3 regions of the Vogesella sp. EB genome follow, and region 2 is predicted to be linked to each of the others. Evidence: predicted binding sites of a transcription regulator. Region 2 holds the regulator's gene; each other region holds the start of a gene.

Evidence for each region. Region 2 encodes HrcA, which represses chaperone genes, less so after heat shock. Its sites were predicted from a motif close to ATTAGCACTCGNNNNNNNCGAGTGCTAAT; they were not measured.
Region 1: the regulator HrcA is predicted to act here: its motif matches at 6,868-6,896, upstream of rpoH (RNA polymerase sigma factor RpoH).
Region 3: the regulator HrcA is predicted to act here: its motif matches at 7,820-7,848, upstream of groES (co-chaperone GroES).

Annotation. Positions count from the first base shown of each region.
Region 1 covers NZ_LFDT01000030.1:1,003-11,224, reverse strand. Annotated here, with positions in the region: gene ACG97_RS14185 (adenosylmethionine--8-amino-7-oxononanoate transaminase) at 10-1,368, opposite strand; gene ACG97_RS14180 (pilin) at 1,803-2,222, shown strand; gene ACG97_RS14175 (PglL family O-oligosaccharyltransferase) at 2,290-4,095, shown strand; gene ACG97_RS14170 (PglL family O-oligosaccharyltransferase) at 4,163-5,899, shown strand; gene rpoH (RNA polymerase sigma factor RpoH) at 5,974-6,834, opposite strand; gene ftsX (permease-like cell division protein FtsX) at 6,953-7,861, opposite strand; gene ftsE (cell division ATP-binding protein FtsE) at 7,858-8,511, opposite strand; gene ftsY (signal recognition particle-docking protein FtsY) at 8,574-9,674, opposite strand; gene rsmD (16S rRNA (guanine(966)-N(2))-methyltransferase RsmD) at 9,852-10,222, shown strand, end outside.
Region 2 covers NZ_LFDT01000012.1:80,247-90,468, reverse strand. Annotated here, with positions in the region: gene recA (recombinase RecA) at 1-852, opposite strand, end outside; gene hrcA (heat-inducible transcriptional repressor HrcA) at 1,094-2,110, shown strand; gene mltB (lytic murein transglycosylase B) at 2,158-3,174, shown strand; gene dnaX (DNA polymerase III subunit gamma/tau) at 3,205-5,145, shown strand; gene ACG97_RS09225 (YbaB/EbfC family nucleoid-associated protein) at 5,150-5,488, shown strand; gene recR (recombination mediator RecR) at 5,565-6,164, shown strand; gene dapE (succinyl-diaminopimelate desuccinylase) at 6,227-7,354, opposite strand; gene ACG97_RS09210 (ArsC family reductase) at 7,351-7,701, opposite strand; gene ACG97_RS09205 (PilT/PilU family type 4a pilus ATPase) at 7,727-8,848, opposite strand; gene ACG97_RS09200 (long-chain-fatty-acid--CoA ligase) at 8,976-10,222, opposite strand, start outside.
Region 3 covers NZ_LFDT01000009.1:97,682-107,903, forward strand. Annotated here, with positions in the region: gene ACG97_RS07650 (ammonium transporter) at 1-612, shown strand, start outside; gene ACG97_RS07655 (ClpXP protease specificity-enhancing factor) at 871-1,290, opposite strand; gene ACG97_RS07660 (glutathione S-transferase N-terminal domain-containing protein) at 1,300-1,902, opposite strand; gene ACG97_RS07665 (cytochrome c1) at 2,056-2,817, opposite strand; gene ACG97_RS07670 (cytochrome bc complex cytochrome b subunit) at 2,831-4,168, opposite strand; gene petA (ubiquinol-cytochrome c reductase iron-sulfur subunit) at 4,184-4,768, opposite strand; gene ACG97_RS07680 (Nif3-like dinuclear metal center hexameric protein) at 4,893-5,642, opposite strand; gene groL (chaperonin GroEL) at 5,773-7,416, opposite strand; gene groES (co-chaperone GroES) at 7,465-7,752, opposite strand; gene ACG97_RS17210 (Wzz/FepE/Etk N-terminal domain-containing protein) at 7,939-9,024, shown strand; gene ACG97_RS07695 (Gfo/Idh/MocA family protein) at 9,533-10,222, shown strand, end outside.

The DNA of each region.
Region 1 (10,222 bases), on a different contig from region 2:
GGGTGCGGCTTACGGCAGCGCGGTTTCCGGCCGTGACGACGGGCGGTCGCCGGCCAGCAGCTGCGTCAGCGCCGACAGCGTGGCGTCGACCAGCTGCCGCATGTGGCTTTCCTCGATGATGTAGGGCGGCATGAAGTACACCGTCTTGCCGATCGGGCGCACCAGACAGCCCTGCTGCAGCATCAGGCTGAAGAAGGCGGGGCCGAAGTCGGCACGCTGGCAGTCGACGTCGAACGCCCAGATCATGCCGCGCTGGCGGAAGTGGCGCACCGCCGGATGGGCGGCGATCACCGCCAGATGGCGGCTGAATAGCGCGGCGGTGGCAAGGTTGGCCGCAATCACCTGTTCATCCTCGAAGATGTCGAGCACGGTCAGCGCCGCGCGGCAGGCCAGCGCATTGCCGGTGTAACTGTGCGAGTGCAAGAAGCCGCGGCTGACGTCGTCGTCGTAGAACGCGGCGTAGATGTCGTCGGTGGTCAGCACGCAGGACAGCGGCAGGTAGCCGCCGGTGATGCCTTTCGACAGGCACAGGAAATCGGCGCGGATCGCCGCCTGTTCGCAGGCGAACAGTGTGCCGGTGCGACCGAAGCCGACCGCGATCTCGTCGGCGATCAGGTGCACCCGGTACTGGTCGCACAGCCGGCGCGCTTCGGCCAGGTACAGCGGGTCGTACATCACCATGCCGGCGGCGCCCTGTACCAGCGGCTCGATGATGAAGGCGGCGAGCTCGTGGCCGTGCTGTTGCAGCAGGCTCTCCAGCGCGCTAGCGGCGCGGCGCGCGACGTCGGCGGCCGTCTCCCCCGGTGCGGCAAGGCGGGCATCGGGGCTGGGCGCGCGCAGGTTGTGCTGCAGCAGCGGCGCGTAGGTGTCGGAGAACAGCGGCACGTCGGTCACCGCCAGCGCGCCGACGGTTTCGCCGTGGTAGCTGTGTTCCAGGCTGAGGAAACGGGTCTTCCGCGTCTGGCCGTGATTGCGCCAGTAGTGGAAGCTCATCTTCAGCGCGATCTCGGTGGCGCTGGCACCGTCGGAGCCATAGAAGGCGTGGCCGAGGCCGGTGAGTGCGGCCAACCTTTCCGACAGTTCCACCACCGGCTGGTGGGTGAAACCGGCGAGGATCACGTGCTCCAGGGTATCGAGCTGATCCTTCAGCGCCTGCTTGATGCGCGGCTGGTTGTGGCCGAACAGGTTGACCCACCACGAGCTGACGCCGTCGATGTAGCGCTTGCCGTCGAAATCCTCTAGCCAGATGCCGTCGGCGCGGGCAATCGGGATGATGGGCAGGGTTTCGTGGCGCTTCATCTGGGTGCAGGGGTGCCACACCGCGGCGCGGCTGCGCGCCAGCCAGTGTTGTGCTTGCGAGTCATGCATGGTGGGGCCTCCGGAAGACAAGGCGGGCATCGTAACATGGCGCCGCACCTCGCAAGAGTGACGAAAATTGTCAGCCGCTTGCCGATTTTGCGCCCGCCGGCCGCAGCTGTACTGGCGGTGCTGGGCGCAAAAAGCCTGCTACAGCGGTCTTTTGCGATGGCCGCGGCCAACCTGGCACGGCCTGGCGCCAATCTTGCTGTGCTTTGTCAGGAATCAAGCTGCGCTGGCCCGTTGCCGTGTATCCTCGCCGCGACGGTCGTTAAGGCAGCTAGCCGCGGAGATCGTAGTACCGCGTCGCTGCTAGCTGCCGGCCTCGGTTCCGTGATTTACCGAGGCGGCTCGTGTGCGTGCCAATTGGCAATTGCAGTGCTGGCTTGGATTTGTTTTTTCGCTGGTAGTTTGCCGTTTTTCATTTTCAAACAGGAGCGATACACATGAAACGTGTACAACAAGGTTTTACCCTGATCGAACTGATGATCGTGGTAGCGATCATTGGTATTCTGGCTGCGCTTGCGATCCCGGCGTACTCCAACTACACCAAGCGCGCGCAGGTTTCGGAAGCGTTCTCGCTGGCGGATGGTATGAAGATTAAAGTCGCAGAAACGCAAGGCGAAACGGGCTCTTGTACTACTATGAATGCTTCCGGTACCTATGCGAATATTGCTGTCTCGTCTGGTACTGCTGCTGCTGGTGGTTGTGTTATCACTGCAACCTTCCAAGCCCCTGCTCACACCGATCTGGTTGGTGATACCGCTGTAATTATTCCTACTTTTGGCTCCAACTCGACCACTTGGTTGTGCAGCTTGGCTAGCTCGACAGTAGACGACGCGTATCTGCCTAAGGCTTGCTCGTAATTTCATTCGTAACGTGAGCATTAATCTGGCCCTTGCTATGCAAGGGCCTTTTATTTTCGGGAACAGAATGAGCCGGACCATCACATTGGAACGCCTGGCAATGGCCGCCTTGTTTTTACTGGTGACCATCCCCTTTCTCAACTGGGTACGCTTTCAGCCGGCGGGTGATTACGTCAGCAGTGTTTGCGCGGTATTGCTGGCGGTGGTGGTATTGCTGCTGTCACCGGCAAGAAATCGTGATGCAGAGCCTAGCGGCGCCTTGCTGCTACTGGCGCTGTTGCCATTGTTGACCATTGCCACCGCCCTGGTCTCGCTCTATCCCGGACAGGGGGCGGCAGCCAGCATGGGTATGGCGCTGTGCCTGGCGCTGGCCTATGCCGTATCCCGCCATTCGCCACAGTTGGTGCTGACGGCGCTGGCCTGGGGGCTGTTGCTGGGTGGGCTGATGCAGGTGGTGATTGGCTTGTTGCAGGTGACACAGTGGGTGCTGGTATTGCAATGGCCGTGGGTGTTCTACGACAAGGGCAATCCGGCCAATCTGATTGGTCAGGTAGCACAGCGCAACCATTACGCCAATTACCTGACCCTGTCCCTGTTCGCCAGTTGCTATCTGTTTGCTGTCAACAAGCTGCGCGGCTGGTTATTGCTGCCGCTGGTGCTGCTCTTCGGCCTGTTCATCAGCTGGTCCGGCTCACGGTTGGCGATCGGTTATGCCGGCGCCGCCATGGTACTGGCGTGGCTGTTTTACTGGCGTAGTGGCCGCCAGGCCGAGACCGGCCGTTTGGCCTTGGCCCTAGCGTTGGCGACGTGCTGGCTGGTGTTCTGCCAGTTGTTCAATAAAGAACTGGTCGTACTGCTCAATTGGCTGGGCCTGCCACTGGGTGATATCGGCTCTGCCGCCGACCGCATGCTGGCCGGTGGCTTTGGTGCCCGGCGCTGGGTGGAGTGGCAGAAGGCGTGGCAAGTTTTTCTGGAGCACCCCTTGTTCGGTGTCGGGCTGGGCGGCTATGCGGCAGAAAGCGTGCGCCTGGAAGTGGCGATGGGTTTTGCCGGGCAGTGGTCGGAGAGCTGGCTGTTTACGCATAGTCATAACCTGATCCTGCAGTTGCTGGCGGAAACGGGACTGCTTGGCACCGCTGTGGTGGTGATTGGCCTGTGCTGGGCGTTCTTGCCGTTTTTCCGCAAGGAGCAGGCCAATGTTCATTCCCTGCTGGTGGTGCTGCTGGCAATGGTGCTGCTGCTGCACAGCATGGTCGAATATCCGCTGTGGTATATGACTTTTCTCAGCCTGTTTGCCGTGCTGCTGGGGCTGTCACCGGCCCGCCACTACACGCTGGCTATCCGCCTGTCGATGCGCCGTGTGCTGACGTGGGGCTTTTGCGCGCTGTTGCTGTGGCAGTCGGTGGCAGGGCTGCTGGCCTATGGCAAGCTGGCGCGCTGGCTTGTGCCAGGCTCCAATGCGCAGGTGAATGTGATGCGCGCCGAGGAGGTCTGGCACATTGCGCGCAATCCGCTGTGGACTTACGAGGCCGATATGGTGCTGGCCAATTACCTGATCGTGGACAAGCGCCAGCTGCAGGAGAAGCGTGCGCTGTTCGAGCGGCTGACCGCCTATCGCCCGCATGCCGGCATGCTGATCAATGTCGCGATCCTGCGAGCGCTGGATGGCGACAGCGCTGCCGCCGAGCAGGCTCTGCGTTTTGCCATCGCCGCCTATCCGGCCTATACGCCGGGTTTTGCCGCCGAGCTGATGTCGCGTCACGATCCGGAGCTGCGGCCGCTGCAGGCGATCGCCAATACGGCGCTGCAGGCCAGTCGCGATGGCGGCGCACAGTCGGCGGCATCCAGCGTGCTGGCTGCGCCACGGCGCTGAAACTCTCCCGATCTGACAGCAAAAGCGGCGGTGCGGTATGCTTCCGCCTTTGCCGAAACGCGGATTGATGATGTTTGCTTCTCTTGCGCGGCCAAGGTTGGCCGCATTGCTGCTGGCGGCGGTGACCGTGCTGCCCTTCCTGTCGCCGTTCCACTACCTGCCGCTGCCGCAGTGGTGGGGGGAGATCGCGGTGGTGGTACTCGGCGCGCTGGCCTGCCTGTGTCTGCCGCGCGGCACATTGCGCCTGCCGCGGGTGGTGCCGTGGCTGACGCTGCTGGCTGTGCTGTGGCTGAGCCAGCCATGGTTTGTCGAGTTGCTGTTTCCCGGCCTCAATGCGGCAACGGCGCTGGCCTTTCTCGCGCTGGCGCTGCTGGCGCTGGCGGTGGCCCGCTGGCAGGCGCTGAGCGACGCCGAAACGGTGATGACGGTGCTGGCCAAGGGCTTGCTGGTCGGTGCCCTGCTGCAGTCGCTGATCGGGCTGGCGCAGCTCACCGAGCTGGCGCCGCTGCTGGGCGGCGTGCTGTTCTACGATGGTGCGCATCCGACCTCCAATATTTTCGGCCACATCGGGCAGCGCAACCAGTATGCACACTACCTTAGCTGGGGGCTGGTGGCCGTCAGCTGGCTGGCCGTGGCGCGCGTGCTGTCGCGCGGTGTGGCCGTCGCGGTGCTGCTGTGGCTGGCGCTGTCGATCGCCTTTGCCGGCTCCCGCACCGTGTTGCTGTACGCCGCCGCCTTGCTGCTGCTGGCGCCAGCCTGGTACTGGCACGTGCGCGACGAGGCCAGCAAGCGCCTGATGCAGTGGCTGTTGCTGGCGGCGGGCTTGCTGCTGCTGATGCAGTTCGCGTTGCCGCTGGGCGAGTGGCTGTTGCGGCCGCTACTGCATGGCGAGCTGGTGGCCAGCGGGGTCGAGCGGCTGGCGGCCAACTCTGACGGCATGGGCGCGCGGCGGCTGGCGGAGTGGGGCAAGGCGTGGCTGGTGTTCCGCGAGGCGCCGTGGTTCGGCGCCGGCTGGTCGCAGTACGCGTACCACAGCGTGCGGCTGCAGCTACTGCCGCAGTTTGTCGATAGCGGCGTCAACAGCGGCCTGTTCAGCAATGCCCACAATCTGGTGTTCCAGCTGCTGGCCGAGGTCGGCCTGATCGGCACCCTGGCGGTGTTGCTGGGCCTGAGCTGGGTGTTGCTGCCGTGGTGTGGCCGCCAGGCGCGGGCGGTGCATCTGCTGCCGCTGGCCATGCTGGTCATCTCGCTATTGCACAGCATGCTGGAGTACCCGCTGTGGTACCTGTACTTCCCGGCGGTACTGGTGATGCTGCTGGCGCTGGCGCCGGTGGCAGAGGGGGGCAAACGCCGCCCATTCCGGCCAGTACAGTACGGCGCGCTGTTGATGCTGCTGCTGGCGGGGTATGGCAGCTATCGTTATGTCGAGATGCAGGGCCTGTACAACCCGCGCAGCGCGCAGCAACAGCAGCGGCTGCAGCAGATCATGCGTAGCGAGCCGCTGTTTGCCTTCCACGCGCTGGGGCTGCTGGATGATGTGGTGAGGCCGGGACGCGACAGTCCGCCAGCGCAGCGGCAGTGGATTGCGCTGCTGGCGCAGATGCGACCGTATCCGGATGTGCTGCGCAAGGAGGCGCAATTCCTGGCGCTGGAAGGGCGCCCGCAGGAGGCCGCCTACACCATGCGGCTGGCACTGGCCTCGTTCCCGACCTACGCGCCGTTTTTCCTGCGCGCGCTGTCGCCGGAAGAAGCGGCTTGGCAGCCGCTGCGGCAACAGGTGGAGGCGGCGATGTCTAAGCCGTGAACGGCGGTGGCTGGCCAGCAATGAAAAATCCCTGCACATGGCAGGGATTTTTTGTGTCTGGCGAGGCGGGCAGATCAGCCGTCGATGACCACACCGCTATGCAGCGCCGTCTTCATCTTGCCTAATGCCTTGGCCTCGATCTGGCGGATGCGCTCGGCGGAGACGCCGAACTCGGCGGCCAGGTCATGCAGCGTGGCGCCGCTGTCGTCGGCCAGCCAGCGCGCTTCGATGATGCGGCGGCTGCGCGGGTCCAGTGTTGACAATGCTTCCAGCAGGCCTTCGCTCTGCAGGCGATCCACCGCGCGGCGCTCCAGTGTCACGGTCGGCTCGTTGTGGGCGTCGGCCAGCCAGTCGATCGGGGCGTAGGCGTCGTCGTCGTTGTCGTCGGCCAGCAGCGACACGTCCTGGCCGCTCATGCGCGTTTCCATTTCGCGCACTTCTTCCGGCTTGACGCCGAGATCTTCGGCAATGGCGCGGGCTTCGCTGTCGCTGAGTGCAGCAAAGCTCTTCTTCATGCTGCGCAGGTTGAAGAACAGCTTGCGCTGTGGCTTGGTGGTGGCAATGCGCACCAGCCGCCAGTTGCGCAGGATGAATTCATGCATCTCGGCCTTGATCCAGTGCACCGCGAACGAGAACAGGCGCACGCCGCGGTTCGGTTCGAAGCGCTTGACCGCCTTCATCAGGCCGATATTGCCTTCCTGGATCAGGTCGGCCTGTGGCAGGCCGTAACCGGCGTAGCCGCGGGCAATGGATACCACCACGCGCAGGTGAGACATCACCAGGCGTTTTGCCGCTTCCAGGTCTTCGTGTTGCTGATGACGCGTGGCAAGCTCGATCTCCTCTTCCTGGGTCAGCATCGGGATGCTGTTAACGGTCTGGATGTATTGCTCCAGGCTGCCGTTGGAAGAAAGTACGGGCAGGGCAAAAGTGGACATGTATTCGCAATCCTCCTAAATGGACCGACTTATCTTAGCACTCGGATTATGAGAGTGCCAGACGACAGGAGTTCCTGCCAATGGCAAATTTCAATCAGACCGATTGTCTCGCCCGATGTCACGCCGGCTGGTTTTTGCGCAGATGATGGTCTGCGGCCAACCTGGCGCCGAGCATGCTCAGCAGCACGGCGCCCAGCAACACGCCCAGCACTTCCAGCGGCTGCAGGCTGCGTAACTGGGCATCGATGCCGTACAGGCTGGCGAATTCGGCCAGCGCCGGATTGGCCTGGTAGGCCAGCCAGCTGCTCAGGCCCCAGCACAGCAGCGCCGACAGCCCGCCCTGCCACGCAGCGTGATAGAGAAAGGGGCGGCGAATGAAGCTGTCGGTGGCGCCGATCAGTTTCGATACCGCGATTTCTTCCTGCCGCGCCAGAATCTGCATGCGGATGGTGTTGTGGTTGATCAGCACCATCGCCAGCGCAAACACCACCGCCAGCAGCCAGGCAAGCTGGCCGGCGAGGGTGATCATCGCGTGCAGCTTGCGCGCCCAGGCCGCATCGAACTGCGCCAGTTCCACCATCGGCAGCCCGGACAGCTCCTTCTGCAGCAGGTCGAGCATCGCCGGCTCCAGCGCTTGCGGAGTGACGATGAAGGCGTGCGGCAGCGGATTGCTGCCGAGGCCCTCGCTGATCGCGTTCAGGCCGCTGCGCTGTTCCAGTTCTTTCAGCGCGGCATCCTTGTGCACAAAGCGGAAGGATGCAACCCGTGGATGGTGCTTGAGGCTGCTTTCCACCGCGGCCAGATCGGCCTGTTCGCTGGACAGCTCCATGAACAGTGTGATCTGCGGCGTGGTGTTCAGCTTGGCGGTCCACTGCTGCAGACTGCTGACACCGAGATACAGCGACACCGGCAGCGCCAGCGCGATGGCCAGCATCAGCAGGTTGAGCAGGTTGCCGAACGGCTGGCGCAGGATCTTCAGCAGTGCGCTGCGGGCGCTCTGTGCGTGCAGGTACAGGTAGTGTTTCATGCGGCGAATTGTCCTTCACGAAGCCGGATGATGCGGCGGCCGTAGTCTTCCATCAGCGTTTCGTCGTGGGCCGAGATCAGCACCGTGACACCAACCTGGTGGAAGGACTTGAACAGCTCCATGATGTCCAGCGCGTAGGCGCGGTCGAGGTTGGCCGACGGCTCGTCCGCCAGCAGGATGCTGGGGCGGTGCACCACGGCACGGGCAATGCACAGCCGTTGCTGTTCGCCGCCGGACAGGCGGATCGGCATCACCTTCTCCTTGCCGGCGAGGCCGACCTTGTCCAGTGCCGCCCGCACGCGGCGTTGCGCATCGCGACGGTCGAAACCGATGATGTCCAGCGGCAGCATCACGTTGTCGAATACCGAGCGGTCGAACAGGATCTTGTGATCCTGGAACACCACGCCGATGTGCTGGCGCACATAGGGCAACTGGCTGGCGCGCAGCTTGCTCAGGTTCTGGTTGTTGACCAGCACATTGCCGCTGGTGGCGCGTTCGATACCGGAAACCAGCTTCAGTAGCGTGCTTTTGCCGGCGCCGGAATGACCGGCGAGGAACACCATCTCGCCGCTTTCCACCGCGAAGGACAGGTTGCGCAGCGCCTCGTGTCCACCGGGGTAGCGCTTGGTGACTTGGTCAAATCGGATCATCGGCAATCATCCCGCACAAAGGTTGGCCGCAACGACGGCGGCCGGCAAGTGGATCAAGGCGCTCAGTCGAACAGCGCGTCGACAAAGTCGCGGGTCGAGAACGGGCGCAGGTCGTCGATGCCTTCGCCGACGCCGATGAAGCGCAGCGGTATCGGGTGCTGCTTGGCGATGCCGGCGATGACACCGCCCTTGGCGGTGCCGTCCAGCTTGGTGAGGATCAGGCCGGTGAGACCGAGCGCCTCGTCGAAAGCCACCACCTGGTTGATCGCGTTCTGGCCGATATTGGCATCCAGCACCAGCACCACTTCGTGCGGAGCATCCGGGATCGCCTTCTGGATCACGCGCTTCACCTTCTTGATTTCTTCCATCAGGTGCAATTGCGTCGGCAGGCGGCCGGCGGTGTCGGCAATGACGATGTCGATGCCGCGGGCCATGGCGGCCTGTATCGCGTCGTAGCAGACGGCGGCGGCGTCGCCGCTTTGCTGTGCGATCACGGTGACGTTGTTGCGCTCGCCCCAGGCAATCAGCTGTTCGCGGGCGGCGGCACGGAAGGTGTCACCGGCGGCGAGCAGCACCGACTTGCCCTGGCTTTGGAAGTACTTGGCCAGCTTGCCGATCGAGGTGGTCTTGCCGGCGCCGTTGACGCCGGCGAGCATGATCACGTAAGGCTTCTTGCCGTGCGTCTGCAGTGGTTGTTCCAGCGGCTGGATCAGTTCGATCAGCGCCTCTTTCAGTGCGCCTTTCAGTTCGCTGGCGTCCTTGAGGCCCTTCAGCGATACCCGCTCGCGCACGTCGCGCAGCAGGTGACTGGTAGCATCCATGCCCATGTCCGAAGTCAGCAGCACCGCTTCCAGCTCTTCGTACAGCTCGTCGTCGATCTTGCCGCCGCCAAACAGGCCGGCCAGCTGCTTGCCCAGCTTGTCACGGGTCTTGGCGAGGCCGGATTTCAGCCGTTCGGTCCAGCTCGGTTTCGCCTGCGTCACGCTGCTGGCCGGAGCAGGGGCCGGAGCTACAACAACTGGCGCTGCCGTTGCCGCTGCGGCTGGCGTTGGCTCAACGCTTGCCGCAGGTGGCGTGACGAGATCCGCTGCGGGTGCGACCGGGGCTGCCGGCGGGGTCGGGGTGGTGTCGGGAACGGGTTTTTTCTTGAAAAAGCTGAACATGCGAAATGGCTGAGTCGAAGTAAGAGATTAGCGCTGGATTGTACCGGCAAAAGCCAGGGCGAGGGCAAACCTGAGTATAAAGCGCGACATGGCGTTAACAGATTGATTCACGACAGAAGTTCTGCGGCGGTAAATGGAGTAAAATCTCGCCCTTCTTTGAACAAGGCAGGGCATGGCATGGCGCAGCAACGCAACAGGGTGCGGATCATTGCCGGCAAGTATCGTCGGCGCCTGCTGCCCTTCCCGGATGTTGACGGCTTGCGGCCAACCCCGGATCGGGTGCGGGAGACGGTGTTCAACTGGCTGGCAGATCGTGTCGAGAACGCCGATTGTCTCGACCTGTTCGCCGGCAGCGGGGCGATGGGCTTCGAGGCCGCGTCGCGCGGTGCGCGCAAGGTGGTGCTGGTCGAGAAAAGCCGCACGGCGCTGCAGTGCCTGCGCGACAGCAAACAGTTGCTGGAGGCGGCCGAGGTGCAGCTGCATTCCGGTGCCGCGGAGGACTACCTGGCGCGCAGCGCGGAGCGTTTCGACCTGATCTTCCTCGATCC
Region 2 (10,222 bases):
GTGCTCGACGCCCATGTCGATGATTTCGCCTTCGCGCGAGATGCCTTCGCCATAGAAGATGTCGAACACCGCCTGCTTGAATGGTGGCGACACCTTGTTCTTCACGACCTTGACGCGGGTCTCGTTGCCGATGACCTCTTCGCCCTTCTTGATGCCGCCGATGCGGCGGATGTCCATGCGCACCGAGGCGTAGAACTTCAGCGCGTTACCGCCGGTGGTGGTTTCCGGGCTGCCGAACATCACGCCGATCTTCATGCGGATCTGGTTGATGAAGATCACTAGCGTGTTGGTGCGCTTGATGTTGCCGGTCAGCTTGCGCAGTGCCTGCGACATCAGGCGTGCCTGCAGGCCGACGTGGCTGTCGCCCATTTCGCCTTCGATTTCCGCCTTCGGCACCAGGGCCGCCACCGAGTCGACCACGATGATGTCGACGCCGCCGGAGCGCACCAGCATGTCGCAGATTTCCAGTGCCTGTTCGCCGGTATCCGGCTGCGAGATCAGCATCTCGTCGACCTTGACGCCCAGCTTTTGCGCGTAAGACGGGTCGAGCGCGTTTTCTGCGTCGATATAGGCGCAGGTGCCGCCCAGCTTCTGCGCCTCGGCGACCACTTGCAGACACAGCGTGGTCTTGCCGGACGATTCCGGACCGTAGATTTCCACCACGCGACCACGCGGCAAGCCGCCAACGCCCAAGGCGAGGTCAAGGCCGAGCGAACCGGTGCTGATCACCTGCAGGTTTTCATGCACCTGGTTGTCGCTCATGCGCATGATCGAGCCTTTGCCGAACTGCTTTTCGATCTGGGCCAGTGCTGCGCTCAGGGCCTTGCTCTTGTCTTCGGAACGCTCCGCCATGCTTGCTCCATTCATTCAACGGTGTGGTGTAAGGGATTGGGTTTGATTATGTACGTTTTCATCCGGCGTGCCAAATAAAAGCGACAGGCAACGATGCGTGCGCGCCACAAGGGCAGGGGCGCGCGGGATATCAAGCGCCGGATTATCGCACAAAACCCCCGGCGGCCAAGCTTGCTTCTGGCATGGCCGGCGGTGCAAGTAATGCTTTTGGCGGCAAGCCAAGCTGTGCCAGAATGGCTGCATGTTGAATGAACGTACGCAACGCCTGCTCAAGGTGCTGGTCGAGCGCTATATCGCCGACGGCCAGCCGGTCGCCTCGAAAACGTTGGCCGCAGTCTCCGGTCTGGAGCTGTCGCCGGCTTCCATCCGCAACATGCTGGCGGACCTGGAGGCGATGGGCCTGATTGCGTCGCCGCATACCTCGGCCGGACGGGTGCCGACGCAGCGCGGCTACCGCCTGTTCGTCGATCGCCTGATCACCATCCAGCCGCTGGCGGCGCCGATGGTGCAGGAGCTGCGCCACAACCTGCAGCCGGACAGCCCGCAGCGCGTGCTGCAGGCGGCGTCGCAGATGCTGTCGGAGCTGACCCAGTTTGCCGGCGTGGTGATGACGCCGCAGCGCCCGGACGGTGCCTTCCGCCAGATCGAGTTTTTGCGCCTGTCCGAGCGGCGGGTGCTGCTGATTCTGGTGACGCTGGAAGGCGATGTGCGCAACCACCTGTTCAACACCCCGCGTGATTACAGCGGCAGCGAGCTGATCGAGGCCGCCAATTTCCTCAACCAGCACTACGCCGGCCAGGCGCTGGCCGGGGTGGTCGACCGCATGGAGCAGGAGCTGACCTGCCTGCAGGGCGACATCTCCGGGCTGATGACGGAGGCGATCCGTTTCGGCCGCGAGAGCCTGAGCAGCGACGAGGTGATGGTGTCCGGCGAGGGCAAGCTGCTGTGCGCCAACGACTTCGGCGGCGACCTGCAGCGCCTGCGCGAGCTGTTCGACACCTTCCAGCGCAAGACCGAGCTGCTGCAGCTGCTGGAGCAGAGCCGGCAGGCGCCGGGCGTGAACCTGTTCATTGGCGACGAGTCTGGTGTGGTGACGCTGGACGACTGCAGCGTGGTGATCGCGCCGTACCGGATGGGCGGCCAGGTGGTCGGCACCCTCGGCGTGGTCGGCCCGACGCGCATGGCCTACGAGCGGGTGATCCCCATCGTCGACATCACCGCGCGGCTGGTCTCCAGCGCACTCAATTTCAACGACTAGAATTCAATCACCGGCCGCCTTGCGGCCAACCTTTTGACGGATCCGCCATGTCTTTTCTGCCCAAGATGCTGTTGTCCCTGCTGGCGCTGTGCGCCGCGCTGGCCCGTGCCGATGCCGCCTTTCTGGCGCGGCCGGACGTGCAGCGCTACATCGACGAACAGGTCGCCGCCGGTGCGCTGACGCGGCCGGAGCTGGAGGCGGTGTTCGCCAATGTCGAACTCAAGCCCAACATCATCAACATCATGGACCGGCCGTCCACCGCGCGGCCGTGGTACCAGTTCCGTCCCAACTTCTACAGCGAGCGGCTGATGGGCGAGGGCGTGGCGTTCTGGCAGGCCAACGAGGACGCGCTGCGCCGTGCTGAGCAGCAATACCATGTCGCGCCGGAAATGATCGTCGCCATCATCGGCATCGAGACCCGCTACGGCGGCAACACCGGCAGCTTCCGCCTGGCCGATGCGCTCTCCACGCTGGCCTTCGACTATCCGCGCCGCGCCGCGTTCTTCCGCGACGAGCTGACCGAGCTGCTGCTGCTGGCGCGCAGCGAGAACATCAACGCCTTGTCACTGAAGGGCAGCTACGCTGGGGCGATGGGCCTGCCGCAGTTCATGCCGTCCAGCTTCCGCAAGTGGGCGGTGGATTTCGACGGTGACGGCCATCGCGACATCTGGAGCAACCGCGTTGACGCCATCGGCAGCGTCGGTAACTACTTCCAGCTGCACGGCTGGCTGGGCGGCGACGACGTGGTGGTGCCGGCCGAGGTGGCGCCGGGCGAGGCGCTGGACAAGCTGCTGGCCGACAAATTCAACCTGCACTACAGCGTGGCCGAGCTGCGCGCGATGGGGGTATCGCCGCTGGCGCCGGTGCGTGACGATGCCAAAGCGGTGCTGTTCGCACTGGAAGTGGCGCCGGGCGAGATGCGCTACTGGCTAGGACTCAATAATTTCTACACCATCACCCGCTACAACAAGAGCACGCTGTACGCGATGGTGGCGCACGAGCTGGCGCAGGAAATCCGCAACCGCTACCTGGCGGCGCGTTTTGCCGCGACGCCTGCTCCCTGAACCGGGCGCAAACTGCTAGAATCGCCCGCCATGACCTATCAAGTTCTCGCCCGCAAATGGCGCCCCAAACGCTTCGCCGATCTGGTCGGCCAGGAGCACGTGGTGCGCGCGCTCAGCAATGCGCTGAAAGAATCGCGCCTGCACCACGCCTACCTGCTGACCGGTACCCGCGGCGTGGGCAAGACCACCATTGCCCGCATCCTGGCCAAGAGCCTGAACTGCGAAACCGGCACCACGGCCGAGCCGTGCGGCGTGTGCCAGGCCTGCACCCAGATTGACGCCGGTCGCTTTGTCGACCTGCTGGAGATCGACGCCGCGTCCAATACCGGCATCGACAACATCCGCGAAGTGCTGGAAAACGCGCAGTACACGCCGACCATGGGCCGCTTCAAGGTCTACATCATCGACGAAGTGCACATGCTGTCCAAGAGTGCCTTCAACGCGATGCTGAAGACGCTGGAAGAGCCGCCGGCGCACGTCAAGTTCATCCTCGCCACCACCGACCCGCAGAAGGTGCCGGTCACGGTGCTGTCGCGCTGCCTGCAGTTCAGCCTGCGCAACATGACGCCGCAGCAGGTGGCCGGCCATCTGGCGCACGTGCTGGACACCGAAGGCGTGAGCTCCGAGGCACCGGCGCTGGCACTGCTCGGCCGTGCCGCCGCCGGTTCGATGCGCGATGCGCTGTCGCTGCTGGACCAGGCCATCGCCTACGGTGTCGGCGACGTGCGCGAAGACGGCGTGCGCGCGATGCTGGGCGCGGTCGACCAGCGCTACCTGTTTGCCTTGCTGGAGGCGCTGGCCGATGCCGATGGCGCGCGCCTGATGCAGGAAGTGGAAGCACTGGTGGCGCGTGGTATCGGTTTTGACAGCGCGCTGGCCGAGTTGGCGATGCTGCTGCACCAGCTGGCGCTGGCGCAGACGGTGCCGGACGCCATCGCCGCCGACGAGCCGGAGCGTGACGCGCTGTTTGCGCTGGCGCAGCGTCTGGGCGCCGAGGACGTACAGCTTTACTACCAGATCGCGCTGCATGGCCGTCGTGATCTGGCGCTGGCACCGGACGAACACGCCGGCTTCAGCATGACCATGCTGCGCATGCTGGCCTTCCATCCGGCACAGGGTGGCGCCGATGTGGCGCCGCGTGCCGCCGCACAGAACCGCCCGGCGCCGGGCGCGCCACAGCCTGCGGCCAACCTGGCGCCGGTAACGGCGGCACCATCGCCAGCGCGCGCGCTGCTGGCCAATATCGGCGGCAAGTCGGCGGTGACGCCGCCTGCCGCCGCCGAGCCGCTGCCGGCGGCAGAAGCGGAACCCGAGCCCGCCCCCGCGGCGGCAGCAGCTGACACCGCGCCACCACCGCCTGCCGATCTGGCGCCGTGGCACGAGGCACCGGTGGCACCGGTGGCACCGTCTGCGGCAGCGACCGCGCCGATGCTGGCGGAGGCCGACGAGGTTGACGCGGCCGATACGGTCGACGATGAGATGGTCGAGTTGCCGGCAGCCGGCGACGCAGACGGCGAACTGGCCGAGTACGCGTTGCTGCAGGCGGAGGCCGACGCCACGCCGGCGGAGCCGGCGGTCATCGCCTTTGATGGCGACTGGTCGGCGCTGATCGGCCAGCTGGGCGCCAAAATGGGCGCCGCGCGCATGCTGGCGCAGAACGCCGCGCTGAAACTGTGGGACGGCGAGGTGTTCCACCTCGCGGTGCCGGAGGCGTTCCGCAATATGGCGGGGCGCGATTTTCAGGACAAACTGCGCACGGTGCTGGGTGAGCACTTGGGCCGTGCGGTACAGATCAGCGTGTCGATCGAGACGCTGGATGTGGAAACCCCGGCGATGCGGGATGCCCGCTTCAAGCGCGAGCAGCTGGCCGAGGCCAGGCTGATCATGCAAAACGATAAGGTGGTACAGCAACTCGTGCAGGAAATGGGCGCGACCTTGCTGGCCGAGACGATACAACCCGTTCAGGAGTAAGACGATGTTTGGTAAAGCCGGAATCGCGGGTCTGATGAAACAGGCCCAGCAAATGCAGGAAAACATGAAAAAGGCGCAGGAAGAACTGGCCAAGGTCGAGATCGAGGGCCAGTCCGGCGCCGGTCTGGTCAAGGTGGTGATGACCTGCAACCACGACGTGAAGCGCGTCAGCATCGACGACAGCCTGCTGGACGATGCCAAGGAAGACAAGGAAATGCTGGAAGACCTGATCGCCGCCGCCTTCAACGACGCCAGCCGCAAGGCCGACGCGCTGTCGCAGGAGCGCATGTCCGGCTTTACCGCCGGCATGAACCTGCCGGCCGGGATGAAGCTGCCGTTCTGAGTCATGCCCCGACAAAGGTTGGCCGCAAGCCGTGCGTGCTTGCGGCCAACCTTTTTTGTGATCAACAGGTTCTGTCATGAAAAATCCACCGTCCCTCGATCAACTGATCGCCGCGCTGAAGGTATTGCCCGGCGTCGGCCCCAAGTCGGCACAGCGCATGGCCTTTCATCTGCTGCAACGCGACAAGGCCGGCGCCGACAAGCTGGCGCGGGCACTGGATCGGGCGCTGCTCAATCTGCGCCACTGTGAGCGCTGCCACACCTTCAGCGAGACGCCGCTGTGCAATGTCTGCGCCGACGACAAGCGCCGTCAGGAGGTGCTCTGCGTGGTGGAGATGCCGGCCGACCTGCTGATGCTGGAGCAGACCCGCTGCTACGACGGTCTCTACTTCGTGCTGATGGGGCGGCTGTCGCCGATGGACGGAGTCGGTCCCAAGGACATCGACCTGGAGCGGCTGATCGCGCGCGCCTGTGACGGCGTGGTGGCCGAGGTGATCGTGGCCACCAACTTTACCGCCGAAGGCGAGGTCACCGCGCACCTGATCGCGGAAATGCTGAAGGCGCAGGGGCTGAAGGTGACGCGCATCGCGCGCGGCATGCCGGTCGGCGGCGAGCTGGAGTATGTCGATCCGGGCACGCTGGCGCAGGCGATGTACGAGCGGCGCACGCTGAGCTGAGTGCTGGCCGGCCATGAAAAAGCCGCCCGATCCGGGCGGCTTTTTTGCGGCCAACTTTGTGCTCAGCCGAGCAGCTTGTGCAGGGTTTTTTCGTACACCTGCGACAGCGGCTCGATGTCGTCGACGCTGACGCACTCGTTCAGCTTGTGGATGCTGGCGTTGATGGGGCCGAATTCCACCAGCTCGCGCGCGATGCGCTTGATGAAGCGGCCGTCGGAGGTGCCGCCGGTGGTGTTCAGTTCCGGCTCCACCCCGGCAACCTCGTGGATCGCGCTGCTGATGGCGTCGGTCAGCGCCCCCGGTGCGGTCAGGAACGGGTTGCCGGACAGCAGCCAGTGCAACTCGTAGGCCAGGCCGTGCTGGTCCAGAATCTGGTGCACGCGGTCCTTCAGCGTCTCCGCGGTGTGCTCGGTGGAGAAGCGGAAGTTGAACTTGATGTCGCAGCTGCCGGGGATGATGTTGGTGGCACCGGTGCCGGCGTGGATGTTGGAAATCTGCCAGCTGGTCGGCGGGAAGTACTCGTTGCCGTGATCCCATACCTCGGCGGCCAGTGCCGCCAGCGCCGGCGCGACCAGGTGCACCGGGTTCTTGGCCAGGTGCGGGTAGGCGATATGGCCCTGGATGCCGTGCACGATCAGGTGGCCGGACAGCGAGCCGCGGCGGCCGTTCTTGATGGTGTCGCCGAATTGCTGCGACGAGGTCGGCTCGCCGACGATGCAGTAGTCGATCACGTCGCCGCGTGCTTCCAGCGCATCGACCACGCGCACGGTGCCGTCGGTGGCGATGCCTTCTTCGTCGGAGGTGATCAGGAAGGCAATGGTGCCCTTGTGCTGCGGGTTGGCCGCGACAAAGCGTTCGCTGGCGGTGATGAAGGCGGCCAGCGACGCCTTCATGTCGGCGGCGCCGCGTCCGAACAGGTGGCCGTTGCGGATCACCGGCTGGAACGGGTGGCTGTCCCACTGGTCGACTGGGCCGGTGGGCACCACGTCGGTGTGGCCGGCAAAGCACAGCAGCGGGGCGCCGTGGCCGCGATGGGCCCAGAAGTTGCTGACGTCACCGAACGGCATGCGCTCGATGGTGAAGCCGAGGTCTTCCAGGCGCGCGATCATCAGTTCCTGGCAGCCTTCGTCGCGCGGGGTGATTGAGTCCAGGGCGATCAGGGTTCGGGTCAGTTCCAGGGTTGCGCTCATTTGCCGAATGCCTCCTGGTAGTCGGCTTCCTTGAAGCCGAGGTGCAGCTTGCCGTTGTGCTCCAGCACCGGGCGCTTGATCAGCGACGGCTTGCAGATCAGCAGGTCGATGGCGCTGGCCGGGATGGTCGCCAGTGCCTTTTCGGCGTCGCTGAGCGCGCGCCAGGTAGTGCCCTTGCGGTTGATCACCTGCTCGAGGCCGAGGCTGTCTATCCATTGCGCCAGCTTGTCGGCGGCGATGCCCTGTTTCTTGAAGTCGTGAAAGGCGTAGTCAATGCCCTGCGCGCTGAGCCATTGGCGGGCTTTTTTGACGGTGTCGCAGTTGGGAATGCCGTAAAGGGTAATCATGGTGGGTGTAATCGTCGGCTGTGGTTCAGTGGGATAGGGTAAAGCCGGCAAAGCTTTCGCCGTCTTCCGGCTTGCTGTCTTCCGGCTTGCTGTTGTCGTGGTTGATCAGCCAGTACAGGTTGGTCGGCGAGTCGGCGTTGTGCAGCGCCTCTTCCAGCGAGATCAGGCCGTCCCTGTACAGGCGGAACAGCGACTGTTCGAAAGTCTGCGCGCCCTCGGTCATGCTGGCCTCGATCGCTTCCTTGATCTTGTCGATCTCGCCGTTGCGGATCAGGTCGGCAATGTGCGAGGTGTTGATCAGCACCTCCAGTGCCGGGCGGCGCTTGCCGTCGCTGGCGGGGATCAGTCGTTGCGAGATCACCGCCTTCAGCGCGGCCGACAGGTCCATCAGCAGCGCGCTGCGGTTTTCCAGCGGGAAGAAGCTGATGATGCGGTTCAGCGCGTGGTAGCTGTTGTTGCCGTGCAGGGTGGAGATGCACAGGTGGCCGGATTGCGCGTAGTTGATGGCGTGGGTCAGTGTTTCGGCGTCGCGGATCTCGCCGATCATCAGCACGTCCGGCGCCTCGCGCATCGCGCTTTTCAGCGCGTTCTGGTAGCTGTGGGTGTCGACGCCGATTTCGCGCTGGTTCACCAGCGAGCGCTTGTGTTCGAAGATGAATTCGATCGGGTCTTCCACCGTCAGGATGTGGCCGGTCTGCGTCTGGTTGCGCTGTTCGATCATCGCCGCCACCGTCGAGCTCTTGCCAGAGCCGGTGGCGCCGACGACAAAGATCAGGCCGCGCTTGAGCGAGGTCAGCTCCTTCAGCGTTTCCGGCAGGTTGAGCTGGCCCAGCGACGGAATCTTCGGCGCGATGTAACGGATGACGATGCCGATGCTGCCGCGCTGGCGGAAGATGTTGACGCGGTAGTTGCCCAGCTCGTCCACCGCGGTGCCGAAGTTCATCTCCAGCTCGCGTTCGAATTCGTCGATCTGCTCCGGACTCATCAGGCTGTGGGCGAGGCGCTGCACGTTTTCCGCGCTCAGCGGCTTGTCGTTGACCGGCAGGGTGTGGCCGTCGATCTTGATCTGCGGTGGGGCGCCGCAGCTGAAAAACAGGTCGCTGGCCTTCTTGTCGGCCATCAGTTTCAGGAACGGGAGCATGAGCATGGTTGCGGGTTGCCTTGTGGTCGCCTCGGGTGGCGCTAGTCTAGCCCGAATGGTAGCCGGCTGTAGAGAGTCCGGCCATGAAAAAACCCGCCTGGCGGCGGGTTTATCGGTGACGGGTGCGAGGGCGTCAGGCGCGCAGCGCGCGGCGCAGGATCTTGCCGACGTTGGTTTTCGGCAGCTCGTTGCGGAACTCGACCGCCTTTGGCACCTTATAGCCGGTCAGGTTGGTCTTGCAGTGCTCGATGATGTCCTTCTCGCTCAGGCCCATGTCCTTGCGTACCACGAAGACCTTGACCACCTCGCCGGACTTGTCGTCGGGGACGCCGACGCAGGCCACTTCCAGTACCCCCGGGTGCATGGCCACCACGTCCTCGATCTCGTTCGGGTACACGTTGAAGCCGGACACCAGGATCATGTCCTTCTTGCGGTCGACCAGCTTCACGAAGCCGTCGTCGGTGATCACGGCGACATCGCCGGTGGCGAGGAAGCCCTGGCTGTCGATGACCTTGGCGGTTTCGTCCGGTCGGTTCCAGTAGCCTTTCATCACCTGCGGGCCGCGAATGCACAGCTCGCCGGCCTCGCCGCGCGCCACCGGCTTGCCGTCGTTGTCTCGCAGCTCGATCTCGGTGGACGGGACCGGTACGCCGATGGTGCCGTTGTATTCCTTCAGGTCCAGCGGGTTGATGCAGGCGGCGGGGCTGGTTTCGGTCAGGCCGTAGGCTTCGATCAGCGGCGTGCCGGTGACCTGTTTCCACTTTTCCGCCACCGCCTTCTGCACCGCCATGCCGCCGCCCAGCGCCAGGCGCCAGGTGGAGAAGTCGACGGTCTTGAAGTCCGGATGGTTGAGCAGCGCGTTGAACAGGGTGTTGACCCCGGTCATCGCGGTGACCTTGTACTTCTTCAGCTCCTTGATGAAGCCGGGGATGTCGCGCGGGTTGGTGATCAGCACGTTGAGGGCGCCCAGCTCGGTGAACACCATCAGGTTCGCGGTCAGCGAGAAGATGTGGTATAGCGGCAAGGCGGTGATGATGATTTCCTGGCCTTCGCGTACCACCGGTTTCACCCATTCGCCGGCCTGCAGCATGTTGGCGACGATGTTCTTGTGCAGCAGCATCGCACCCTTGGCGACGCCGGTGGTGCCGCCGGTGTACTGCAGGAAGGCGATATCGTCATGGCCGAGGGCGACCTTGCGCAGCGGCTGCTTGCTGCCCAGTGCCAGCGTGTCGTTGAAACGGGTGTGGCCCGGCAAGTGCCACGGCGGCACCATTTTCTTGATCTTGCGCACCACGAAATTGACGATCAGCGACTTGGGGAAGCCGAGCATGTCGCCGATGGCGGCAATCACCACGTTTTTCACCGGCGTGCGCGCAATCA
Region 3 (10,222 bases), on a different contig from region 2:
GCGCCGCACAACCTGGTGCTGACGCTGGTCGGTGCCTCGATGTTGTGGGTTGGCTGGTTCGGCTTCAACGCCGGCTCGGCGGTCGCGGCTGACGGTCGTGCCGCGATGGCGATGGTCGCCACCCAGGTTGCCACCGGCATGGCGGCACTGGCATGGATGGCCGCCGAATGGATCGCCAAGGGCAAGCCATCGGTACTGGGCATCGTCTCCGGCGCCGTCGCCGGCCTGGTGGCCATCACCCCGGCAGCCGGTTTTGTCGATGCCAAAGGCGCACTGGCCATCGGCCTGATTTCCGGTCTGGTGTGCTACTGGAGCGCCACCTCGCTGAAGCACATGCTGAAGTATGACGATTCGCTGGATGCCTTCGGTGTGCACGGTGTCGGCGGCCTGATCGGCGCCATCCTTACCGGCGTGTTTGCGGTGAAGGAAATCGGCGGCGTGGAAGGCAGCGTGATGACCCAGACCGTGGGCGCGCTGGCGACCGCCGTTTACTGCGCCATCGTCACCTTCGTGCTGCTGAAGATCATCGATGCGGTAATGGGACTGCGTGTCAGCGAAGAAGAAGAACGCGAAGGCCTGGACGTGGCGCTGCACGGCGAACGGATCGAGTAAGCCTGCCGACATCGCCTGCGGCCAACGTTGGCCGCAATCACAACCGCCCGCTTGTCGGGCGGTTTTCTTATTGCCGCAAGCAGCGCGCGATGCTGTGCTCGGGCACCGGCCGGGGCTGCACAGCAGCACGGGGACTGGATAGCGAGTAACCAGTACGCAACCGCGTCGGGCCGCCTGCGGCCAACCTTGCCGCTGGTGCCACAAAAAAAACCGCCCAACTTCGGGCGGTTTTTTGATTGTCAGCGGCAGCCGCGTGACTTACTTGACGATACGCAGGTGCGCACGCGACGGCTTGTCCTTGCCGCTGGCCGCGGAGTCGGTCGCGCCCGACTCCGGCTCGGCAGCCGGCTGCGGCCGCTCGCCAGTGACCGGCTCCAGCTCGAAGCCCATGCCCTCGCCGGTTTCGCGCGAGAAAATGGACAGCACATTGCCGATCGGCACCCAGATGTCGCGGCTGACCCCGCCAAAACGCGCCGAGAACGACAGCCAGTCATTGTCGATCTGCAGGTTCTTGGTGGCGTTGTAGCCGATGTTGAGCACGATCTCGTTGTCCTTCACGAACTCCAGCGGCACCGTGACACTGCCATCGATATGCACCACCAGGTACGGTGTCTGCTCGTTGTCGGTGCACCACTGGTGTAGTGCGCGGATCAGGTAGGGCTTGGTACTGGTCGACACGGCGGTCCCTTACTTGCGCATGGCTTTTTCAGCCGGGGTCAGCGAATCGATGAACGACTGGCGCTGGAACAGGCGCTCGGCGTACTTCAGGATCGGCGCCGCGCTCTTGCCCAGGTCGATGCCGTAGTGCTCCAGACGCCACATCAGCGGCGCAATCGCCACGTCGATCATCGAGAACTCTTCGCCGAGCATGAACTTCTGCTTGGCGAAAATCGGGGCGATGGTCACCAGACCGTCGCGGATGCCTTCGCGAGCCTTGGTGGCTTCCTTGCCGCTGGCACCGTTTTCCAGCGCCTTGACGTGTACGAACAGCTCCTGCTCGAAACGGAACAGGAACAGGCGCGCACGGGCACGCATCACCGGATCGGCCGGCATCAGTTGCGGGTGCGGGAAGCGCTCGTCGATGTACTCGTTGATGATGTTGGATTCATGCAGGATCAGGTCGCGTTCGACCAGCACCGGTACTTCGTTGTACGGGTTCATCACAGCCAGGTCTTCCGGCTTGTTGTGAATATCCACGTCGATGATCTCGAAGTCCATGCCTTTCTCGAACAACACGATGCGGCAGCGCTGGCTGAAAGGGCAGGTAGTACCGGAGTAGAGGGTCATCATGGCGGATTGGATTCCTTAAAGCGGGCAAGTTGATGAAATAACAGGCAATTTTAACACTTTTGACTTGAAAATTACCAGAAAAGTTTCACAAGCCATTGATTACAAACAAAAAAGGCGATGCCGCAGCATCGCCTTTTTTCTGTCAAAACCCGCTTAGTGCACGTCTTTCCAGTATTCCTTCTTCAGGAAGTAGGCCAGCGGCAACAGCAACAGGGACAGGAACAGCAGCACCATGTAACCGATTTGCTGACGCTTGACCTGCATCGGCTCGGCCATGTACACCATGAAGTTGGTCAGGTCAGCCATGCGCTTGTCAAACTCGGCGGTGTTGGCCTTGCCGTTTTCCAGCTTGGTCAGCGTGCCGGCCTTGACCAGCTTCAGCTGGTGCTCTTCGTGGCCTTCCGCATTCTTCACGGTTTCCAGCACCTGCTCACCCTGCCAGTTCCACAGGATGTGCGGCATGCCCACCTTGTCGAACACCAGGTTGTTCCAGCCGGTCGGACGGCTCTCGTCGCGATAGAAACCGCGCAGGTAGCCGTACAGGTAATCGGCGCCACGCGAACGCGCGATCACCGACAGGTCCGGCGGTACCGCACCGAACCATACCTTGGCATCCTTCTTGTCCATCGCCACGTTCATCTGCTCGCCGATCTTGTCCGTCGCCAGCATCAGGTTACCCTTGATCTGGTCTTCGGTCAGGCCGATTTCGGTCAGACGGTTGTAACGCATGGCGCTGGCCGAGTGGCAGGACAGGCAGTTGTTGACGAAAATCTGCGCACCGCGCTGCAGGCTTTCGGTGTCCTGGACGTTGATCGGCGCTTTTTCCAGCGCCGGACCGGCCGCAGACGCAAATGCGCCGGCAGCAGGAACAACGAGGGCGACAGCGGCGATCAGTTGACGAATAGTCTTGTTCATAGTGCCCCCTCTATCAGATGAATTTCGCAAACAGGGTTGCGGCCACCAGCGTCACGACCACCAGTACTGCGAAGCGTACCTGACGGGCAGGCGTGCTCATGGTGACGCGAGTCGGAACCGGGGTCGAACCCACATCATTCTTGGTGTAGAACGGCATGGCCAGGAAGAATGCGAAGTACACCACAGAGAAGATCTGGGCCACGAGCGTCCGCACGTTGGTCGACGGCAGTGCACCCAGGATACCAAGACCGATGAAGCTGATGATGAACAGCACCAGCATGGTTTTGAACTTGGAGCCGCGATAGCGGATCGACTTCACCGGCGACTTGTCCAGCCACGGCAGGAAGGCGATCAGCACCACCGCCGCACCCATCGCCAGCACACCCCAGACCTGGGTACCGGCAAACGACGGTACCGCACGCAGAATGGCGTAGAACGGGGTGAAGTACCATACCGGCGCAATGTGTGCCGGGGTCTTCAGCGGATCGGCCTGGTCGAAGTTAGGATGCTCCAGGAAGTAGCCGCCCATCTCCGGTGCGAAGAACACGATCGCGGAGAACACGATCAGGAACACCGCCACACCCAGCACGTCTTTCACGGTGTAGTAAGGATGGAAAGGAATGCCATCCAGCGGAATGCCCTTGTCGTCCTTCAGCTTCTTGATCTCGACGCCGTCCGGGTTGTTGGAGCCGACTTCGTGCAGTGCGATCAGGTGGGCCACCACCAGCGCCAGCAGGATCAGCGGTACTGCGATCACGTGCAGCGCGAAGAAGCGGTTCAGCGTTGCGTCGCCGACCACAAAGTCACCACGGATGAACACCGACAGGTCCGGACCGATCACCGGGATCGAGGCAAACAGGTTGACGATCACCTGTGCGCCCCAGAACGACATCTGGCCCCACGGCAGCAGGTAGCCCATGAATGCCTCTGCCATCAGGCACAGGAAGATCAGGGTACCGAACACCCACACCAGTTCGCGTGGCTGCTTGTAGGAACCGTAGATCAGGCCGCGGAACATGTGCAGATATACCACCACGAAGAACATGGAGGCGCCGGTGGAGTGCATGTAACGGATGACCCAGCCGCCGGCCACGTCGCGCATTATGTACTCGACGGAAGCAAATGCCACCGGGATGCCGGCGCCGTTCAGCGTGCCGTCCGGCTTGTAGTTCATGGTCAGGAAAATGCCGGTCACGATCTGGATCACCAGCACCAGCATCGCCAGGCTGCCGAAGAAGTACCAGAAGTTGAAGTTTTTCGGCGCGTAGTATTCGGTAACGTGCTCTTTCAGCATCGACGACAGCGGGAAGCGGTCATCGATCCAGTTAAGCACTTGTTGTCCTTTGCTCATGTGTTCTCCCCTCGCCTATTTGTCGTCGCCAATCAGCAGACGGGTATCGGACATGTATTTGTGCGGCGGGACTTCCATGTTCTTCGGCGCCGGCACACCGTTGTAGACACGGGCGGCCAAGTCGAACTTGGAGCCGTGGCAAGGACAGTAGAAACCACCGACCCATTTCGGACCCAGATCGGCAGGCGCCAGATCCGGACGATGGGTTGGCGAACAGCCCAGGTGCGTACAAATACCTACCGCGACCAGAATCTCCGGCTTGATGGAGCGGGTCGCGTTCTTGCAATATGCCGGCTGTTCCGGCGATTCCGATTTCGGATCCAGCAGTTCGCCTTCGATGGTCGCCAGGTTCTTCAGCTGCTCCGGCGTGCGGGACAGCACCCACACCGGCTTGCCACGCCATTCGACGTTGATCTTCTGGCCCGGCTCCAGCTTGCTGATATCGACCTCGACCGGCGCACCAGCAGCCTTGGCACGCTCAGAAGGTGCAAAGCTCATCAAAAACGGCACAGCCACCCCGGCTGCCGCCACACCACCAACCGCGCTGGTGGCCACCGTCAGAAAGCGACGGCGCCCCGTGTCAACGTGTTGTTCACTCATTACAGTCATCCTCAAACGTGGAAACCGAGCTCTAAACTTAAAACCTCGTAATTCTACCTGATTACCGGATGGAACTTGAAGCGCAGAGACGACAAATCACCTGATTGACGTCATGGACATCGCATTAAACCGGGTTGTACAGGTCAATAAACTGCACATTTAGCGCACATTCCGTCGCCAGCCATTCGCCCAGTGCTTTTACACCATAACGCTCGGTCGCATGATGACCTGCCGCAAGAAATACGACACCGGTCTCTTCGGCAAGGTGCAGATTCTGCTCGGAAACCTCGCCGGAAATGAACACATCCACCCCCAGCGCGATCGCCTGCTCGAAATAGCCCTGCGCGCCGCCGGTACACCACGCGATATGGCGGGCACGGCGCTGCGCGTTGCCCAGCAGCAGCGGCGTGCGCCCCAGGCGGCTGGCCAGCTGCGCGGCAAAATCCGCAGCGGTACCCTGCCCCCAGTCGCCCTGCCACAGCAAGGGCTCCGTCGCGGTCGGCTGCGGGTTGGCAATGCCGAGCTGCCGCGCCAGCTGCGCGTTATTGCCCAGCTCGGGATGGGCATCCAGCGGCAAATGGTAGGCCAGCAGGCTGATGCCGTGCTGCAGCAGGCTGGCGATGCGCTGGCGCTTGATGCCGACGATCGGCGCCGCCTCGTTTTTCCAGAAATAGCCATGATGCACCACGATGGCATCGGCCTGCGCCGCGATGGCGGCGTCAATCAGCGCCTGCGAGGCGGTGACGCCGGTCACGATCTTCCTGACCTCGCTGCGCCCCTCCACCTGCAAGCCGTTGGGGGCGTAATCCTTGAACCGAGCCGGCTCCAGTTTGGCGTCGAGCACCGCCAGCAATTCCGTCAATTGCATGATCATCTCCTTGAATTGCCGCCATTGTGCCAGAGCAGCGCCGGAAAACAATGCGGCCAACCTTGCCACAAGGTTGGCCGCAATAAAAAACCCCACGCCGTAGCGTGGGGTTTCCAGGTCGCGGGAGCGAGGCTGCTTACATCATGCCGCCCATGCCGCCCATACCACCCATGCCGCTCATGTCCGGCATCGCTGGCTTGTCTTCCGGCAGTTCGGCAACCATGCAGTCGGTAGTCAGCATCAGACCTGCGATGGACGCCGCATTCTGCAGTGCAGTGCGGGTCACCTTGGCTGGATCCAGTACGCCCATTTCCAGCATGTCGCCGTATTCGCCAGATGCCGCGTTGTAACCGAAGTTACCCTTGCCTTCCAGCACCTTGTTCACCACTACCGATGGCTCGTCACCGGCGTTCTGCACGATCTGGCGCAGCGGTGCTTCGATCGCCTTCAGCACGATCTTCACACCGGCAGCCTGATCGGCGTTGGAGGTAGCCAGGCTGGTCAGGGTGGAGCGGGCACGCAGCAGGGCAACGCCACCGCCAGGTACCACGCCTTCTTCAACGGCAGCACGGGTCGCGTGCAGCGCGTCTTCGACACGAGCCTTCTTCTCTTTCATTTCCACTTCGGTGGCTGCACCAACCTTGATCACGGCCACACCGCCGGCCAGCTTGGCCACGCGTTCTTGCAGCTTTTCACGGTCATAGTCGGAGGTCGCGGCTTCGATCTGCTGGCGTACTTCGGCCACGCGTGCCTGGATGGCGGCAACGTCACCGGCGCCGTCGATGATGGTGGAGTTTTCCTTGCCCACTTCAACGCGCTTGGCTTGACCCAGCATTTCCAGGGTCACTTTTTCCAGGGTCAGGCCCACTTCTTCAGCGATCACGGTACCGCCGGTGAGGGTGGCGATGTCCTGCAGCATGGCCTTGCGACGGTCGCCGAAACCTGGCGCCTTCACGGCAACCACTTTCAGGATGCCGCGGATGGTGTTCACCACCAGGGTGGCCAGCGCTTCGCCTTCCACGTCTTCGGCAATGATCAGCAGCGGACGGCCGGACTTGGCCACTTGCTCCAGTACCGGCAGCAGGTCGCGGATGTTGGAGATTTTCTTGTCGAACAGCAGGATGAACGGATTGTCCAGGGCGGCAATCTGTTTTTCCTGGTTGTTGATGAAGTACGGGGACAGGTAGCCGCGGTCGAACTGCATGCCTTCCACCACGTCCAGCTCGTTGTTCAGCGATTTGCCGTCTTCAACGGTGATCACACCTTCCTTGCCGACTTTTTCCATCGCGGTGGCGATGATGTCGCCGATATCGCTATCAGAGTTGGCGGAAATGGAGCCAACCTGGGCAATTTCCTTGGTGGTCGCGCATGGCTTGGCAATCTTGGCTATCTCGCCGACCAAGGCAATCACGGCCTTGTCGATACCGCGCTTCAGGTCCATCGGGTTCATGCCGGCAGTCACGAACTTCATGCCTTCATGCACAATGGCCTGGGCCAGTACAGTGGCGGTAGTGGTGCCGTCACCGGCCACGTCGGAAGTCTTGGAAGCGACTTCTTTCACCATCTGCGCGCCCATGTTCTCGAACTTGTCCTTCAGTTCGATTTCCTTGGCAACCGATACACCGTCCTTGGTGATGGTTGGTGCGCCGAAGGAGCGATCCAGGACCACGTTGCGGCCTTTCGGGCCGAGGGTCACTTTTACGGCATCAGCCAGCACATTGACACCCACCACCATCTTGGCGCGGGCGGAATCACCAAAGCGTACGTCTTTTGCAGCCATGTTCTTCAATCTCCAGAATTCAGTTTAATAAAACGGTAACGGGTCGGATTACTCGACGATGCCCATTACGTCTTCTTCGCGCATTACCAGCAGCTCGTCGCCGTCAACCTTGACGGTCTGGCCGGAGTACTTGCCGAAAATAACCTTGTCGCCGACTTTCAGTTCCAGAGCGCGACGCTCGCCGTTTTCCAGAATCTTGCCGTTACCAACCGCAACGACTTGGCCCATGTCCGGCTTTTCAGCAGCGGCGCCAGGCAGAACGATACCGGAAGCTGTTTTCTCTTCAGCCTCAAGGCGCTTGATAACAACACGATCGTGTAAAGGACGAATTGCCATTGATCTCTCCTAATAGCAGTGGCTGTTGAAAGATGAATACCTATCAAAGCAGCAGATTGACCGAGCGACTGGCACTCGGCGCTTGCGAGTGCTAATGGTAGGGATGGGGTGGGTGGTTTTCAAGAGGGGGTGATAAACTTTTCACGCAAGACACTAGCACCAATGGCATGCATACACCATCCGGGTATGGCACAATACCCGACAGCTTCCGGCAGTTTGGCTGGCAAAATTAAGTATTCAGATTGCTCTGAAACAGAAATGACTACAAATACACACCGCTCATACGAAGACGACGAAATCAATCTGACCGAACTTTTGGTCAAACTCTGGCAAGGCCGATGGGCGGTTGCAACTACAACGGGGGTAGGGTTGGTGCTTGCGAGCCTTTATGCCATAACTGCACCTCAGGTATGGATAGCCAGTGCCACGCTTGCTCCACCATCTTATGAGCAGATGGGCGACTACTACTTGGTCAAAACACAGCTGGATAGCACACCATTCTTCAAAAGTGCTAAAAAGCCCCCTACAATTACGCTGGATCAATCCCCCCCCACAACCCCCCCAAAAACTGGCGATGAAATAAGCGATCAATTATTCGAGTCGATGCAACTACTATTAGATACGACACCAGAAGTAACAGTTTTGCGTCCAGATCGCCGCAAGCAACAACTTTACCAAGTACAGGCTAGTGCCACAAACCCAACTGCAGCCCAGCAAAAACTAACCCACATCCTGACAAAAATTAATCGCCAGCTTGCAGATCAAAAAACACGGGAGTTACGCAGTCAATTGGCATTGCTGCAGCGTTCACTTCATAGCGAACTGGATATCATCGCCAGGCAAGCACGTGCCGCGCGAGCACAAGAGCTTGCATCAACCCACCAAGCGCTAGACAGTGCCAAGCGAGCAAATCTTGTGCACTTTGAAGGTAGCAACTACACCGGGCTGGATACCCCTAGCATGCGCTACCTGCTAGGCAGCAAACTATTGCAGGCAAGACTTGCCACGCTGAAGCAATCAAGCCCAGACTATCCTCCGCGTTATTACGAAGTAACCACGCAGCTAGCAGACATACAGGAACTCCCCCAAATTCAGACAGGTAACCTTGCAGGCTTTCAGCTTGTGACGCCCCCCACCGCATCCGACAAGCCGTCCAGCCCAAAAGGTATATTAGTAATAGCCTTGGGCATAGCTGGAGGTCTGCTACTAGGCTGTGCTCGGGTACTTTGTCGAGACCCACTAGTACGTCTACAAGCTAAACTGAGGCATTGAGTGACAAAAATATAGCGGCCTACGGAATGAAAACCGATGCGTCCAGTACGTCTGTATTACCTGCTTGAGCCGGGGCAATTCAATGAAAATTGCTAGGGTTGTTCTAGTTTTCATAACGGATCACCAAAAAAACCACAGGAAGATTACGTACCGCTAATACTTACTTGGCCATGCGAGTGGTGCACCTCAATGAACTAAACCCCTCGACAGCCACCCATGGGCTGGATAGGTAGCAAAATATAGACGGAACATGCCTTTATCGCCTTATCATGAAACTAGGGGCGGACAACTTCAAGCCTCCCTCCATTCAGGATGGTTATAAAGGGGACAAAAGGAGTTTAGATATAAAAACTTGCCACACCGTCACAAATTATAAACCCTGTTTCAATAGAAAAATTAACCTAACGTTATCACAAGATTGAAACGTCAAACAAAATCAATCCGGCCTGATAAAAACAATCAGACCCCACAATAAATTTCTCACTTATTGAATAAGGCGAGCACTCTCATGTTGAAATTTGCACTGATTGGATGCGGCAGAATTGCCAAAAGACATGCCGAGCTTCTTGGACTCAAGCAAATTGAAGGCGCGCAGTTAGCCGCAGTTTGCGATCTTTCCCCGTCAAAAGCCAAGTCGATCGGTGATCGCTTCTCTGTGCCATATTACACAGATATGCATCAGATGATGCAGGAAAAAGATATTGATGCCGTAGTTGTCTTGACTGAAAGTGGCAACCATGCACGGAACGTGGTGGATCTGGCGCAATATGGCAAGCATATCATCGTTGAAAAGCCCATGGCACTGACACTGGATGATGCCGATGCCATGATTCGCGCCTGCGACAATGCCGGCGTTAAGCTGTTTGTCGTCAAGCAGAATCGCTTCAACGTTCCCGTCGTAAAACTGCGCGAAGCCCTGGAGCAAGGCCGCTTTGGCAAGCTCATCCTGGGCACGGTGCGCGTGCGCTGGTGCCGCCCCCAGGAGTACTATGATCAAGCGCCCTGGCGTGGCACTTGGGCCATGGATGGTGGCGTACTCACCAACCAGGCAAGCCACCATGTAGATATGCTTGAGTGGATGCTAGGCGAAGTGGATAGCGTGTTCGCCCGCAGCACCACCGCTCTGGCAAAAATCGAAGCGGAAGACACCGCGGTGGTAACGCTCAAGTTCCGCAATGGCGCACTTGGCATTATCGAA